Regions from separate parts of the Pseudoalteromonas sp. 5Ae-yellow genome, predicted to be linked through region 1. Evidence: riboswitches for the same ligand, from Rfam matches in the RefSeq annotation. Region 1 holds a riboswitch; the other holds the start of a gene.
The links. Region 1 has a riboswitch for lysine ahead of dapA (4-hydroxy-tetrahydrodipicolinate synthase). Riboswitches for the same ligand answer to the same signal wherever they lie in the genome.
Positions count from the first base shown of each region.

Region 2: another riboswitch for lysine. It lies ahead of lysC (lysine-sensitive aspartokinase 3); the one in region 1 lies ahead of dapA (4-hydroxy-tetrahydrodipicolinate synthase).

Region 1 is NZ_JACGWD010000001.1:75,577-82,497, reverse strand. It holds gene H4J63_RS00355 (phospholipase A) at 1-228, opposite strand, end outside; gene H4J63_RS00350 (succinylglutamate desuccinylase/aspartoacylase family protein) at 608-1,729, opposite strand; gene H4J63_RS00345 (PLP-dependent decarboxylase) at 1,735-2,940, opposite strand; gene H4J63_RS00340 (2,3,4,5-tetrahydropyridine-2,6-dicarboxylate N-succinyltransferase) at 2,940-3,680, opposite strand; gene dapA (4-hydroxy-tetrahydrodipicolinate synthase) at 3,696-4,580, opposite strand; lysine riboswitch at 4,771-4,971, opposite strand; gene H4J63_RS00330 (DNA-3-methyladenine glycosylase I) at 5,163-5,858, shown strand; gene H4J63_RS00325 (YdiU family protein) at 5,870-6,921, shown strand, end outside.
Region 2 is NZ_JACGWD010000072.1:12,676-19,596, forward strand. It holds gene H4J63_RS16450 (hypothetical protein) at 1-1,264, opposite strand, end outside; gene nhaD (sodium:proton antiporter NhaD) at 1,487-2,734, shown strand; lysine riboswitch at 2,836-3,008, shown strand; gene lysC (lysine-sensitive aspartokinase 3) at 3,084-4,487, shown strand; gene H4J63_RS16465 (4'-phosphopantetheinyl transferase superfamily protein) at 4,563-5,321, opposite strand; gene H4J63_RS16470 (sodium-dependent transporter) at 5,463-6,785, shown strand; gene H4J63_RS16475 (2-hydroxyacid dehydrogenase) at 6,881-6,921, opposite strand, start outside.

The DNA.
Region 1 (6,921 bases):
AGCTTGGCGTTTATCAAGCGCGGTAAGTTGTTTGTTTTCTTCAAGAGCTGAACACTTTTTACGAAGATCGTCTAATGTCTGTTTACCGTCTCCGCCAATTACTTCATTTAAAATACACTGCTTTACAAGTTCGATGTCGTTATCTTGCTCGTTTGTGGCAACTTCTTCTTGTGCGAAGGTCGCTGTACTTATTAAGGTAGTAAGTGTGATCCAGTGGCGCCAGCTCATTGTAATTCCTTGTGAGTTCGGGTTGTTGTATGCGTTAATTTAATTATAACGTCTTTTTACATATGTAACGGTGAACTTTTACTGAATTTGTATTCACAGCAATCATTATACGTATATAAAGTAAATATAGAACAGAAAAAAAAGCGACCTAGGCCGCTTTTTTAATGCAGATTAATTATTTTAGTTAATTTATACCAATTTTATTAAAAACATGATCATTCTAGCGTATTAAATAACTCACTAACTACGTTAAAAATTATTTATATAGAACAACTATGTACCATAATTTTAGCCTTGTTATTAAGCTATTTCCTTATCGCTATAATAGATCACTAATTTAATGCAATTGGTATTACTCTCAAGCAATGAGAAGGGTGAGCTAAAGCTCAAATATGTTAGTAAAAAACTTATAAAGCTCGGTACCTTGATTAACACTCGCTGAGGCAAAGTGCAAAATAGCAATTGCATCGCAATCAAGAGTAAGTGTTTGCAATGGTTGCTCACTTAAGTAGCGCTCCATGCGTAAAATATTGGCAATAGGCTCACCAGCTTTAATGTGCCCGCCAAGTGGGGCTAAGTATTCAACCATGCCGCCAATAGGGGCGTAATAGGCAAAGTAGTCATCTAAATTACATGCATAACGAGTCATATTAGCTGGCGTATGCGGTGCGTTTTGTAATACGCCTTTGTGATTTAAGTAACTTAAAATGCTGTTTGCATCGTTTAATGCTTCTTTTAAGTCTATTTTTTCTTGGCTGCCTAGCTCTACAGTAAATGCTTCTACAGGTATTGATAATTCGCGACCTTGTCCGCTAAGTGCATCACTTAAATGCCACCATGGGCAAAAGTTAGCTTCATCCATAGCGCCGTCAAAATCACTAGGAATAAGCAATACATGTTCAATATTAAAGTAACGTGCGCTGTCGGTTGCATAGCTTGGGCAGTACAGATGCTTGCTTGAAATAGGGCCTGTGTGTAAATCGAGTACTATATCAGCCTGATGAGCGAGCTTTTGTAAGTTAAGCGCAATGCGTTTACCCGTATTGAGTAAATAAGCAGGGCCGTTAAGTTTGCTGTCTACTTCGTCAATAAGTGCCTGTTTGAAGTTACTTTTTAATGTAGCGTCGTCATACTGAGTATGATTTTGTGCAAACTGTGCCACTAAATTTTTATTGTAGTGATACATGCGATTCCAATTAGTGCCCGTAATCGGATCGAACCTGCCAAGGGTAAACTCGCCAGATTTTTGATTACAACCAATCGGATTTGCATAAGGTACAAGGGTAATATCGCCACTAAGGTTAAGGTGTTTTAATTGCTCAAGCAGCTGAAAAATAACTGCGTTACCTTGCACTTCAGCGCCATGCATATTGGCCTGAATGTAAACACTTGGCCCTGTGCCATCACCTTTTAAACGATACACAGGAATTGTAAGTGGTAAGCCGTTTGCAACTTCCCCTACTACAATGTTCTCTTGGCTAATGTGTGTTGTATTACTCATGATTATTACCTTAAGTAGTGGCTGGCATTTTCGGCTTGGCGAACACAGGTAAGTGTACCGTTTTGCAAGGTGTACTCGCCAGCTAGCTCATGGCATAAAAAATACGGCATACTTTCGGTAAAGCCGTAAGCACCGCATTGGCTAAACACTAGCCAGTCGTACTCATTTAAATCGCTTGGTAAGTTATGTTCACCCAAGCAATCAAGCGCTGTACAAAGTGGGCCGTATAAAGTGACCGCTTGAGTTTTTGCACTGGATTCACGCAGTAACGCAGCAGGGAAATCTTGGCTGGTAACAGCAGGGCGTAATAAGTGATTTATACCGCCGCTTAAAATTACTTGTTCTTGATTGTAGTTTTGTTTGCGCTCTACTACTGGGTTTGCGTAATGACCGCATTCGCCAACGGCATAGCGACCAAGTTCCATCCATAGCTCTTCTACACCCGCATCATTTTTAATTTTAGCGAGCGCAGCAATTAAGTCATCCCAATCAAGTGTTGCTTCGTTTTGTGTATAAGGAATACCTAAACCGCCGCCTAAATCGAGAATCTTAAAGCTAATATTTAAATCGCTGGCAAGTTGGCTAAGAGGTGCAATCATTTGTGACCACAAGTCGCTTAGCTTTTGCGTGCTAAGCATGTTGCCCCACTGAAAAATATGCAGGCCGTCAAATTTAAGCGCAGGGTAGTCAGCTACATTGAGTGCTTGCCACTCATCACAACCCAAACCAAATGGGGTAAGGCTGTCGCCACCCAATGGGTTTTTTTCACCTTCAGGCCAGCGCAACTGTACACGTAAAAGTACTTGTAACTGCGTGTTTTGTAGTTGTGCTTGTTGGTTTAACCAACGGACTTGATTGAGGCTTTCGGCTACAAATATACGTACGCCGCGCTCAATAAAGTGTTTAATTTGTTTGGGGCTTTTTGCAGGCCCCGTGTTGAGCACGCGCTGTGAGCTAATACCTTGTGCTAATACTTGCTCAAGCTCACCTTTACTTGCTACGTCAAAATTAAAACCGGCGTTGTCTAAGCTTTGAATAATTTTAGACAGTGGGTTTGCTTTTACGGCGTACCAAAGTTTTACGTCGGTTTGTGCAACTAAACGCGCAAGATGCGTGTTTAGTTTATCTAAGTCGTAAACAAAAAAAGGTGTATCAAGTTGTTGTGTAATAGTATTTACAGCAGTTTTGATAGGCGTGCTCAAAAAGCTCATTATCGTAAAACCTCTTCAAGTAATAATGATGCATCGCTTTGTTCGTCGCGGTATTTGACAATTAACGCACACGACATACTTAGACCTTGCTTACGTGCCCATTCGTTTGACGCAGGACGAGAGCCCGGTATTACAATGGCATATTCAGGAATAGGCTCGCCTTTATCTAGTTGGCGCTCGTTTACGCAGTCGTAAACTGGAATAGTCGCAGATAAACGCACGCCTGGTGCAAGCACTGCGCCTTTTTTAATGACTACACCTTCAACAATAACGCAGCCTGCGCCAATAAATGCATCGTCTTCGACAACTACTGGGCTTGCACCAATTGGCTCAAGTACACCACCAAGCTGCACTGCTGCACTTAAATGTACGTTTTTACCTACTTGTGCACACGAGCCAACTAATGCGTGGCTATCTACCATTGTGCCTTCGTCGATATATGCACCGATGTTTACATACGCTGGTGGCATAATAATCGTGCCTTTAGCAACATAAGCACCACGGCGAACACTAGAGCCACCCGGCACCATACGCACGCCATCATCAGTACTAAACTCTTGTGGAGCTAAGTTGTGTTTATCAACAAAACCGCCTGCAAACTCAGTATTAGTGCCATTTTTAAAGGCTTCTAAAATGCCTTTTTTTACTTCTACGTTAGCTTGCCATTGGCCGCTTTCGTTTTGTGATGCTGCGCGTACTGCGCCCGATTCTAAATTATTTAATAGTTCTAACCAGCTCATTATAAAAACCTGTATTTAATGCCAAGATAAAATGGTGTTGTTTGCAGTTGTGATGCAATCGGTTTGAGTTAACTCAAGGTGTGTTAAAGGTGGACGAAGTTGCGGGCTGCTTAAGCGGCCTTGTAAATGCATCAATACCTTTACGGGAATGGGATTTGCGACAGCAAATAGGCTATTAATGGCACTAGTCCACTGAGCAAATAAATTAGGATGTTGACCACTTAAACTGCGTTTAACAAACTCGTGAGTTTGTGCGGGCCATGCATTTGCAGCTACCGACACTAAGCCTTTTGCACCTGCTTGTGCAAAATAAGGCATTAGCGCATCGTCGCCACTAAAAATAGCTAAATTAGGCGCAGCTTGGCGGTAAGCTTCAAACTGAGCAATGCTGCCGCTCGCTTCTTTTAACGCCCATAAATTTTTATTGTTTTGTAAGTTTTGAATTGTTGCCGTTGGGATGCTAACAGCACTGCGCCCCGGTACGTTATAAAGCATACACGGGTGAGCGCTTGCATTAAGTAGGCTTTCAAACCAATGAGTTTGGCCTATAGCGCCGGGCTTTGCATAAAGGGGTGAGCCAAGTAAAAAGCTATGAATGGGTAGTGTATTACAATAGTTAACCCACTCAATTTGTTGCTTTAAGTTACTACCACCCACAGCAACCATTAATGGTACCGCTGGTTTTAGCTGGCATACGTGTTCAACAATGGCTTGCTGCTCTTCTTGCGTTAGCGCCAAGCCTTCGCCCGTACTACCAAGTAGTAGAATACCGTTATGTGCCGCTTCTTGCTCGCTAACCAGCTTAGTTAACGTGTTGTAGTCAACATCGCCGTGTTGATCAAATGGCGTAACGAGCGCGGTCCACAGTGAGTAGTCGTTTAAATTGAAGTTGTTGATCATCTCTCACGAACTTATAATTTGTACCAATTTTATTAAAAACGTGATCATTTTAGCGATAACTAATTTAATGTAATTGGTATTATTCGAAGAGTTAAAAAGCTTTATGGAAGGAGCCGCATTAACATCGTTCGAACTAATAATTCGAAGAGCGAATGGGCTTAAAATAATAGGGCGCACGGCCTTAATATTTAAGACCAGAAGCTCTCCACCAAACTAATAAGCTGCTTGTTATAAGCAGCTATTGGTGACAGTCGCTAGGGTTCAACCTAGTCGCCCGAAATAAACACTTCGCAAAAGTGATTACTTCTCGGCGTTAATTCCCCTCACGTATGCTCACTGGAGTTTGCGCTCCTAACATACGCTACCTGAATAACGCACCTCTTCTAGCCCTTTGCACCTGTTTATAGAGTAAAACTTACAAACCTGTGCAATTTAAATAGGGTAATTACGGCGATTAAAGCATTTTAGCCGTCTAGGTGTCAAGCGACTAAATACAGATTAATTCATCGAAAAGAGGGGTGGTTACGTATTAGGTGCTTTTCTCGTACACTAGCAATATAAGTAGTGAGGTATTTAATTAGTATGGAAAAATTTAGCGATATTTATAAGCGAGCGGTAGAGCGAAAAGGCTCTGAAAAAATGCTTAAGTTATTACTTGCAAAACCGCTATCTAAAAAACAACTAAGCACGTTAAGTGACGACGATTGGCTTGAAGAATTTACTCGAAAAGTATTTCAAAGCGGCTTTTATTGGTCAGTCATAAATAATAAGTGGGCAGGCTTTAGAGAGGTTTTTTGGGATTTTAGCGTTGATAAGTTATTAATGATGCCACCCGATATGCTGGAACAAAAAGCAACGGATGAGCGAATTGTTCGTAACTATAAAAAAGTAAAAACAATTACCGAAAATGCTTACATGATCCACGAAATAGCACAAGAACATGGCAGTTTTAGCCAGTTTGTCGCTAGTTGGCCAACAGACGATATTATTGGTTTATGGGCGTATTTAAAAAAGCATGGTTCGCGTTTAGGCGGAAATACAGGGCCTTATGCGCTACGAGCACTTGGTAAAGATACTTTTTTACTATCACGCGATGTAGAGAATTATTTGCGTGCTCATAAAATTATAGACGGCGGCTTACAAACCAAAAAATCACTGAGTGCAGCCCAAGCCTTTTTTAATGAAATGCAAAAGCAAAGTGGTTTAAGTATGCAAGAGCTAAGCTTAATTGTGGCCTATGGTGTAGGTGATAACCGCGTGGGTATAAGTCAGCAATAATAGGAATTACCATGAAATTAGTGCCAAGATACACAGATATTGCGGAAAACTTCGCGATTGAAGATTTCCCTGCAAGTGTTGCCTCCCCTCAGTTATTGCTGTGGAACGAGAGCTTAGCAAAACAGTTTAATATTAATGTCGCTGATGATTTACGTGCTAATACTTTTAGCGGTAATGAAAAGCAGGCGATTCCTGCAGTAGCACTTGGTTACTCTGGGCACCAATTTGGACATTTTTCACCACGTTTAGGTGACGGACGAGCCCACTTATTAGGGGCTGTTACTGACAATGAAAACCAGTTATGGGATATTCAATTGAAGGGCTCTGGCGCTACTCCTTATTCAAGAGGGGGTGATGGCCGTTGTGCACTTGGGCCCGCTATTCGTGAATACGTAATGAGCGAAGCAATGCATGCACTAGGCATTAAAACTACCCGATGTTTAGCGGTCGTTGGCAGCGGTGAAACGGTTTATCGTAACCCACCACAAGCAGGCGCAATAGTTACTCGTTTAGCAACCAGTCATATTCGCGTTGGCTCGTTTCAATATTTAGCGACGCAAGGCGATGTTGAAGGGCTTAAAAATTTAGCTGATTTAGCTATAGAGCGACATTATCCAGAAATAACCGACACAGGACCACAGCGCTATTTAGCATTTTTAGGCGCTGTGATTAAAAACCAAGTTAAGCTAGTTGTGAGCTGGATGCGTGTTGGCTTTATTCACGGAGTAATGAATACAGATAATACACTAGTTAGCGGAGAGACCATTGATTACGGTCCGTGTGCCATGATGAATAGCTTTGATTTTGATACCGTATTTAGCTCTATAGACAAACAAGGCCGCTATGCATTCGGTAATCAACCTAATATAGCTAACTGGAACTGCGCACGCTTGGCCGAGAGTTTAATACCACTTATTAATGATGATGACGAGCAGGCTGTTACGTTAATGACGCCATACATTAATAGCTTTGCTGAGCAATTTAATATTGAGTTTACTGCTATGTGGGAACAAAAACTGGGTTTAAATGAATCTAGCTGCAGTGATGGCGAGTTAATCGCAGA
Region 2 (6,921 bases), on a different contig from region 1:
CTGCCTTTGAATCTGGCTGAGGCTCTGAATTAAATGGATATAAAGAAAAGTGCTGACCGGCAATTTTTACGCGGGCTTTTTCATCACTTTGAATTATTTTAATATCGCTGTCGCTAACTAATTTTTGATACAAAAATAGCATTTCGTCGGCATCGAGATCTGGGTAGCTTTCGTCTAAAAATTGCAGCAAGGGCTGTGGCTTTTTGCGTTTTTTATTAAAGCGCTTAGCAAAGCTGGTTTTAACATCGTTGTAGTCAGGAATATTAGGCGTAACAAATGCAGGCACGTCTTGTTGATCTGGCAATTGGTATTCTTCGTGTTCAAATTCCACCAAGCTTGCCATGTAAGCCACAATATGGCGTTGCTGACCAAGTGAATATCGCTGTGCGTCGCTTACAAAATGTGGCTGCACCGCACTTAGCATGTTGTCTACGCCATTTTTACGTACAAGCCCGAGTACTTTAGCTGCTTGGCGAGTAATTAAGTTATTACGGCGTAACTCTTCGCGCAGCGGCATAAGCATATCGGCACTTTTACGTAAGCTTTCTCGACCCACTAAATGCATTTCGAGTATACGGGTACGTAATTGCTCAAGCATACGTTTGTAGTTGTACGCTTTACCTGAGCGCTCAATGTGCAGTATTTGCTTACTTATTTGCTCTTCAATGAGGGTAAAACACGCATGAAATTCACCGCGAATATCAATCATTTCAAGCATGGGCTCTATGTATTCGTCAAAGGCTTCTATTACCGCTTTATAACGCTTTTGCAGCGATTGCACTGCATTATTAGATTTAGCTTGTTCAACAATATTTAAAATAGCGTTTTCGTTGTGCGTATAGAGCTTCATTATTTTACGCACCCGATCATCCATAATACGGCTGTAGCGGCGTAAGTCGTCAAAGTCTTCTATTTCGCCAGCGTTATCTAGGCGATTTCCTAAACGTGCAAGGTCGTCGACTAATACGCTAATTTCTTGCGCTAAGCCTAAATGTTCTTCTTGCAGTAAAAAAGTAGCAAAATCGGCAATGGCACGATTTATTTCAAGCTGTGAGGATTTAGCCAGTGGAATTAAAATATCTTGGTTTAACAAACGATTTGTTTCTTTATAAATACGTTCGTTTGACCACGTAGGCTGCTTTTGCTTAATCGCGTTTTGTACGTCTTTTAGGCTAAAGTCAGCCATTTTAAAACGTTTAAATAATAGCTCTAATACACCCCAATGTTCGGTTATGGTGTTTAGCTGCTTTTTAGCTGGGATCATAAGGGGTTACAACATCCTAGTATTTTATTATTGAGTTCTTTTAGAAGACTCATTATTACGTATTTTTAATTAACCTTGTCTGTATATAGTATTCGTTTTTAAGACCATTTAATAATAGTTTTTGCATAGAGGCAGTGCTAAAATTCCCGCCGAAAATAGGCACATGAAATGGAATGTTATTTGTGTGTTCTTTAAAACTATATCAAAGGTTGTTTAACTACCATGGTTTCCTCGATTATTCTAACCCTGATAGCGATTGCATTTTTACTGATCGTTATAGAAGATATAATCCATGTCAATAAAGCTAAAACCACGCTGTTTTTTGGTACGCTTTGCTGGATTCTTCTTTTTATATACCCTCTACACGGGCAAAGCCCCGATACAATTCAACACCTCCTAAATGAAAATATTTTAGAAATTGCCTCGTTATGGTTATTTTTAATGGCTGCAATGACCTTTGTAGCGTATTTAAACTCAAAGGGGTTTATAGAAAATATTGTCCATCGCGTTATGCCAAAAAGTATTAGCGAAAAAAAGCTCATGTTTTTGGTGGGTGGTTTTGCATTTTTGTTTTCGTCGATTTCAGACAACGTAACAGCCACGCTTATATCGCTTGCAGTTGTTATGTCGTTAAAACTTGAACCTAAAAAGCTTATTAAATATGCCACGCTTATTGTGTTTGGGGTTAACTCAGGTGGGGTATCGCTAATAACAGGTGACGTAACCACGCTAATGATATTTTTAGATGGCAAAGTAACCATAGCTCATTTATTACTGCTTATAGCGCCAGCACTTACAAGCGTTATGTTACTAGCCGCGCTACTGTCTATAGGTATGAAAGGGCGTGTTGAGTTTGCTAGTGCAGGTAAAACCCGCATTGAAAAAACCGACATAACCATTGCTGTTATATTTTTATCTACCGTAGTGAGCACACTTACGTTGAGTGTAATTTACAGTGTACCGCCTCTATTAACCTTTTTGTTTGGCTTATCAGTGATGTTTTTAGTGGCGCAATTTTTAATGCGCAAAAAAGACATAAACAAAGACATAATCGATTTTGTTCGCGATATAGAATACGACACATTATTGTTTTTTGTAGGTGTACTTTTACTTGTTGGCGCACTTAAAGAAATTGGTATGTTGAGTAAATTTACCGACCTATACACGGTAATGGCACCAGAATACGCAAACTACTTAATGGGCATATTATCAGCTGGGGTCGATAACGTACCGCTTACCGCTGCATTATTAAAAGCCGATATAGTAATGAGCCAACAACATTGGTTGTCGTTTACGTATGCAACGGGTGTGGGCGGTTCAATGCTTATTATTGGTTCGGCTGCGGGCATTATTGCCATGAGTAAAGTTAAAGCGCTTACCTTTATGAGCTACTTGCGGTTATCGCTGCATTTATTAATTTGTTACACGGTTGGATATGCGGGCTCGTATTACATGGGCAGTTTTATTTAACTCATAAATTATTAAATGCTTGACAGCTAGACGTCTAAACGATAACTTTCAAAGCCCCGCTACTTAGTGGGGTTTTGTTTTATTAGCCACTGGTTAATAAAGCATTCAGAAGAGGTGCGATACTTAGGTACTTAATGTTAGGCGACGAAAGCCGATGATCATTAAGGAGGGAAGTACTCGCCGAGGAAAATAATGGTACGTCGTCATTGTTTTTCGGTTTATGGGGCTGAATCCTCAAAACTGTCACCAATATAGGTGGAGAGCTTCTGGCAGTGGACTTATCTTCAAGCATTCCTTTGCCAAGTTCTTCTTGTTTTATTGCGGTTTGGATACCGCGAAAGGAGACTAAATGACTACCCAATCAGTGCCACAAACAGTGCCACAAACAGAGTTAAGCGCAAAATCAGATTACATCGTTGCCAAATTTGGCGGAACCAGTGTTGCAAATTTTGAAGCGATGAGTCGCTGTAGCGAAATTATTGTTGCAGATAAAAGCGTACGTATTGTTGCCGTGAGCGCCAGTGCCGGCGTAACTAACCATTTAGTTGCACTGTGTAAATCAAGTATTACCCCAAGTGAGCGCCAAGAACACATAAACGGCGTGCTTGCTATTCAACAAACTATTTTAGATGAGTTATCGCTTGATGCCGATTTAGCGGTTGGCTTTAACGAAACCCTAAAAGCATTTCAAACATTGGCTCAAGAGCCACTAACAACCGATCAGCAACACGACGAGCTACTTAGCTTTGGTGAGCGTTTATCGTCGTATTTGTTTGCTCAGGTGCTGCGTTTACAAGGTTTAAATGCCGATCGCTTTGATGTGCGCAAGGTGCTTAAAACCGACAGCCAATTTGGTAAAGCAACGCCTAATGTTGCAGCCACAGCGCAAGCCGCTAAAGAATTTTTAATCCCGTTATTAGATAAGCAAGTAATTGTTACTCAGGGCTTTATTGGCAGTGACGAATACGGCCAAACAACAACGCTTGGACGTGGTGGTTCTGACTACAGCGCTGCACTTTTAGCTGAAGCAATTAACGCTAAAAGCGTGCATATTTGGACCGACGTAGTGGGCATTTTTAGCACCGACCCGCGTTTGTGCGCAAAAGCGACGCCTATTGCACGTTTAAGCTTTGACGAAGCCGCCGAAATGGCAACCTTTGGCGCAAAAGTATTGCACCCAGCGACTATTTTACCAGCAAGCCGCAGCCACATTAACGTGTTTGTAGGTTCTAGCCGCGAGCCAGAGCGTGGCGGTACATGGATTGAGCGCGAAAAATCGCAGCAACCAGGCATACGCGCAGTAACGCAACGTAAAAACCAAATATTGCTTACGCTTAAAAGCCCAGAAATGCTACTAGCTAGTGGCTTTTTAGCACGCGTATTTACACTATTAAGTGAATACAATATATCGGTAGATTTGGTAACCACATCTGAAATTAGCGTAGCTATAACGCTTGATAACGCGCAAAACGCCTCGCGTCCAGAGCTTGACCAAGAATGCCTAGATAAGCTTGCAGAGTTTTGCCATGTGTCGGTAGAAAACAATTTAACACTGGTAGCACTTATTGGCTCTGAGATTCAATTACGCCAACACGAAATGAACTTAATGAGTGTACTAAAAGACTTTAACATTCGATTAATTTGCCACGGTGCTAGTAAGCACAACCTGTGCTTTTTAGTAGAGCAAACTGAGTCAGATAACGTAGTACAGTCTATTCATAGCCGTTTATTAGAAAACGATTTTGCTGCGTAAATAATTTTACTATTAAGAAGCGGCTATTCAGGAAAATCACCTAGTAAAATTAACTAGTAAAGTTACTTAACAAAATTAATTAATAAAGTCATTTAATAAAAAGCATCGCCAGTCGATGCTTTTTTTATGCACCACACTCACATCAAAACAAACATTGCTGTCACTGCTATCAGCTACAGTAACGCGATTACTGCTAGCACTTAGCTTTGCACTATGTAATTCGTCAAACACATTGGGGCTAAGTAGTTTTGCAATAGGGCGGCTGGTGGCTTTAGCAAGTGACTCTTTTAATGTCCAAATTCTAAAAAACGTATCTGCTTGGGCTTGGGTATTAGTTGGCTCGGTAATAAGTGAAATTTCACCATTATGATAAAAATGCTTAGCGAGCTTTTCAAACGGGCGCTTTAGGCTTACTTTTTCAATATCAAAACCAAACTCACTTTTATCAAAATTTAGCGCGACCCCAACCAAACCATGCGAGTGCGAAATACAGGTATTAATAACATCATCACTTACATGTACTTGCAGCTTTGAGCTTGCCTCGTCAAATTCTGTACTCATTTTATTAAGGGCTACGTGCGCATGTTGCGGCTGCGTTATTTTAATAAGGTGCTTTAACAATAACCGCGTAGCTAAATACTCTTGCTTAGCTTGCGGGCTTTTGCGGCGGTTTATAATGGCTAACTCAACCGGGCTTAAGCAATCGGGCAAATTAAAGTCACTAAGCTCAAGTGTTTTAGCATTAAATAATAAAATACTGTTACTAGCTAAAGACAAGTTTACTAATTGAGTTGAAGTAATACTCAAGGCGTTTTTAAAATAGTGTTCAGTCATAAAAGCCCTAAAGCAAAAGAAGTCGCTGATATTGTGAGCGGTTAACGCCCCTAATAAAGGCTGGGTACAATTTTATTACTCAGCTGGCATGAAATATGGTTTAATTCACAATAATCAAAATAATAACAGATTTGTAGATGTATGGCACAAGTGCGTGATGGGTTTCAAAGCCGACTTGGTTTTGTTTTAGCCGCTGCTGGCGCAGCAGTGGGTTTAGGTAATATTTGGGGTTTTCCTACGCAAGCGGCCAACCATGGCGGCGGCGCTTTTTTACTGGTTTATTTTATTGTTATATTTTTACTTGCGCTCCCTGCATTGTATACAGAACTTTATTTAGGTCACAAAGCACAAGCTAACCCGGTAAAAGCATTGGGCGATGCATGGCAAAGCACTAACCGTAAAGTGGGTGCGGCAGCAGGTTATATAGGACTTGCGGGCGCAGTTGTTATGCTAAGTTTTTACTCAATAGTAGCAGGGTGGATGCTCTCCTACGCTATTGAACCCATAACAACCTTTTTAGGTTTCACAGGCGCAAGCGAATTTTTACATAGCGACTCAGTGCTTCGTAATTTTGTATTTACGCCGCTTATGCTTATTTTAACTGCCAGTATTATTTTAAAAGGTGTTAAATCGGGAATCGAAACCTGGTCGCGCCGTTTAATGCCACTGCTACTCGTATTGCTTGTTGGTTTAATTGCCTACATTGCAACACTCGATGGCGCAAGTGAAGGCTTTGCCGCGTATTTAATTCCTGATTTTAGCCAAATACTCGACCCTAATTTGATTATTGCCGCAATGGGGCAAGCGTTCTTTTCGCTCTCGTTAGGTGTGGGTTGTATGATGATTTACGGATCGTATTTACAGCCAGATGCTAATTTACCAAAGCTCACAGCCGGTGTTGCCTTACTCGATACCAGCGTTGCTTTTTTAGCGGGGTTACTTATTATTCCTGCTATTTATGTGGCGCAGCATAACGGTGTAGAGGTATTTAGTGGCGGTAAACTGATTGGTGAAGGGCAACTTATTTTTGCTATTTTACCTGCGCTATTTAGCACCATGGGCGAAATTGGTTTATTAGTGGGTTTACTGTTTTTTGTATTAATGTCTATCGCATCGGTTACGTCAACTATATCGACAACTGAGATTCCGGTGGCGTTTTTAGTCGAAAATCACAACGTTAGCCGCAGCAAAGCAACATGGGCAGTAAGCGCCGTTGTACTTGTGTGTGCGAGCGCGATTATATTAAATTTTGATTGGTTATTTGGCTTAGTTATTATGCTATTTACTCAATACCAATTGCCGCTTATGGGCTTGTTTTACTTTATTACAGTAGGGTGGATGTGGCAGCGTGGTAATAAATTACACCAAGCAACAACCGGTGTACATTACTGGTTTGCTCAGTATATTCGGTTTGTTTGCCCAATATTAATGACCTTAGTATTTGCAAACGTTGCGTTTGGTTAATTTTATCTAAGCCCTAAAATAAATTAATAAAGCGAAGTGAGTTTAAAACGCACTTCGCTTTTTTTGTGCCTGTAATTTAGGTATAGCTTAGGTCTTTATAAAACCTCATTAGTTAGAGGCCTACCTTCACTTACTT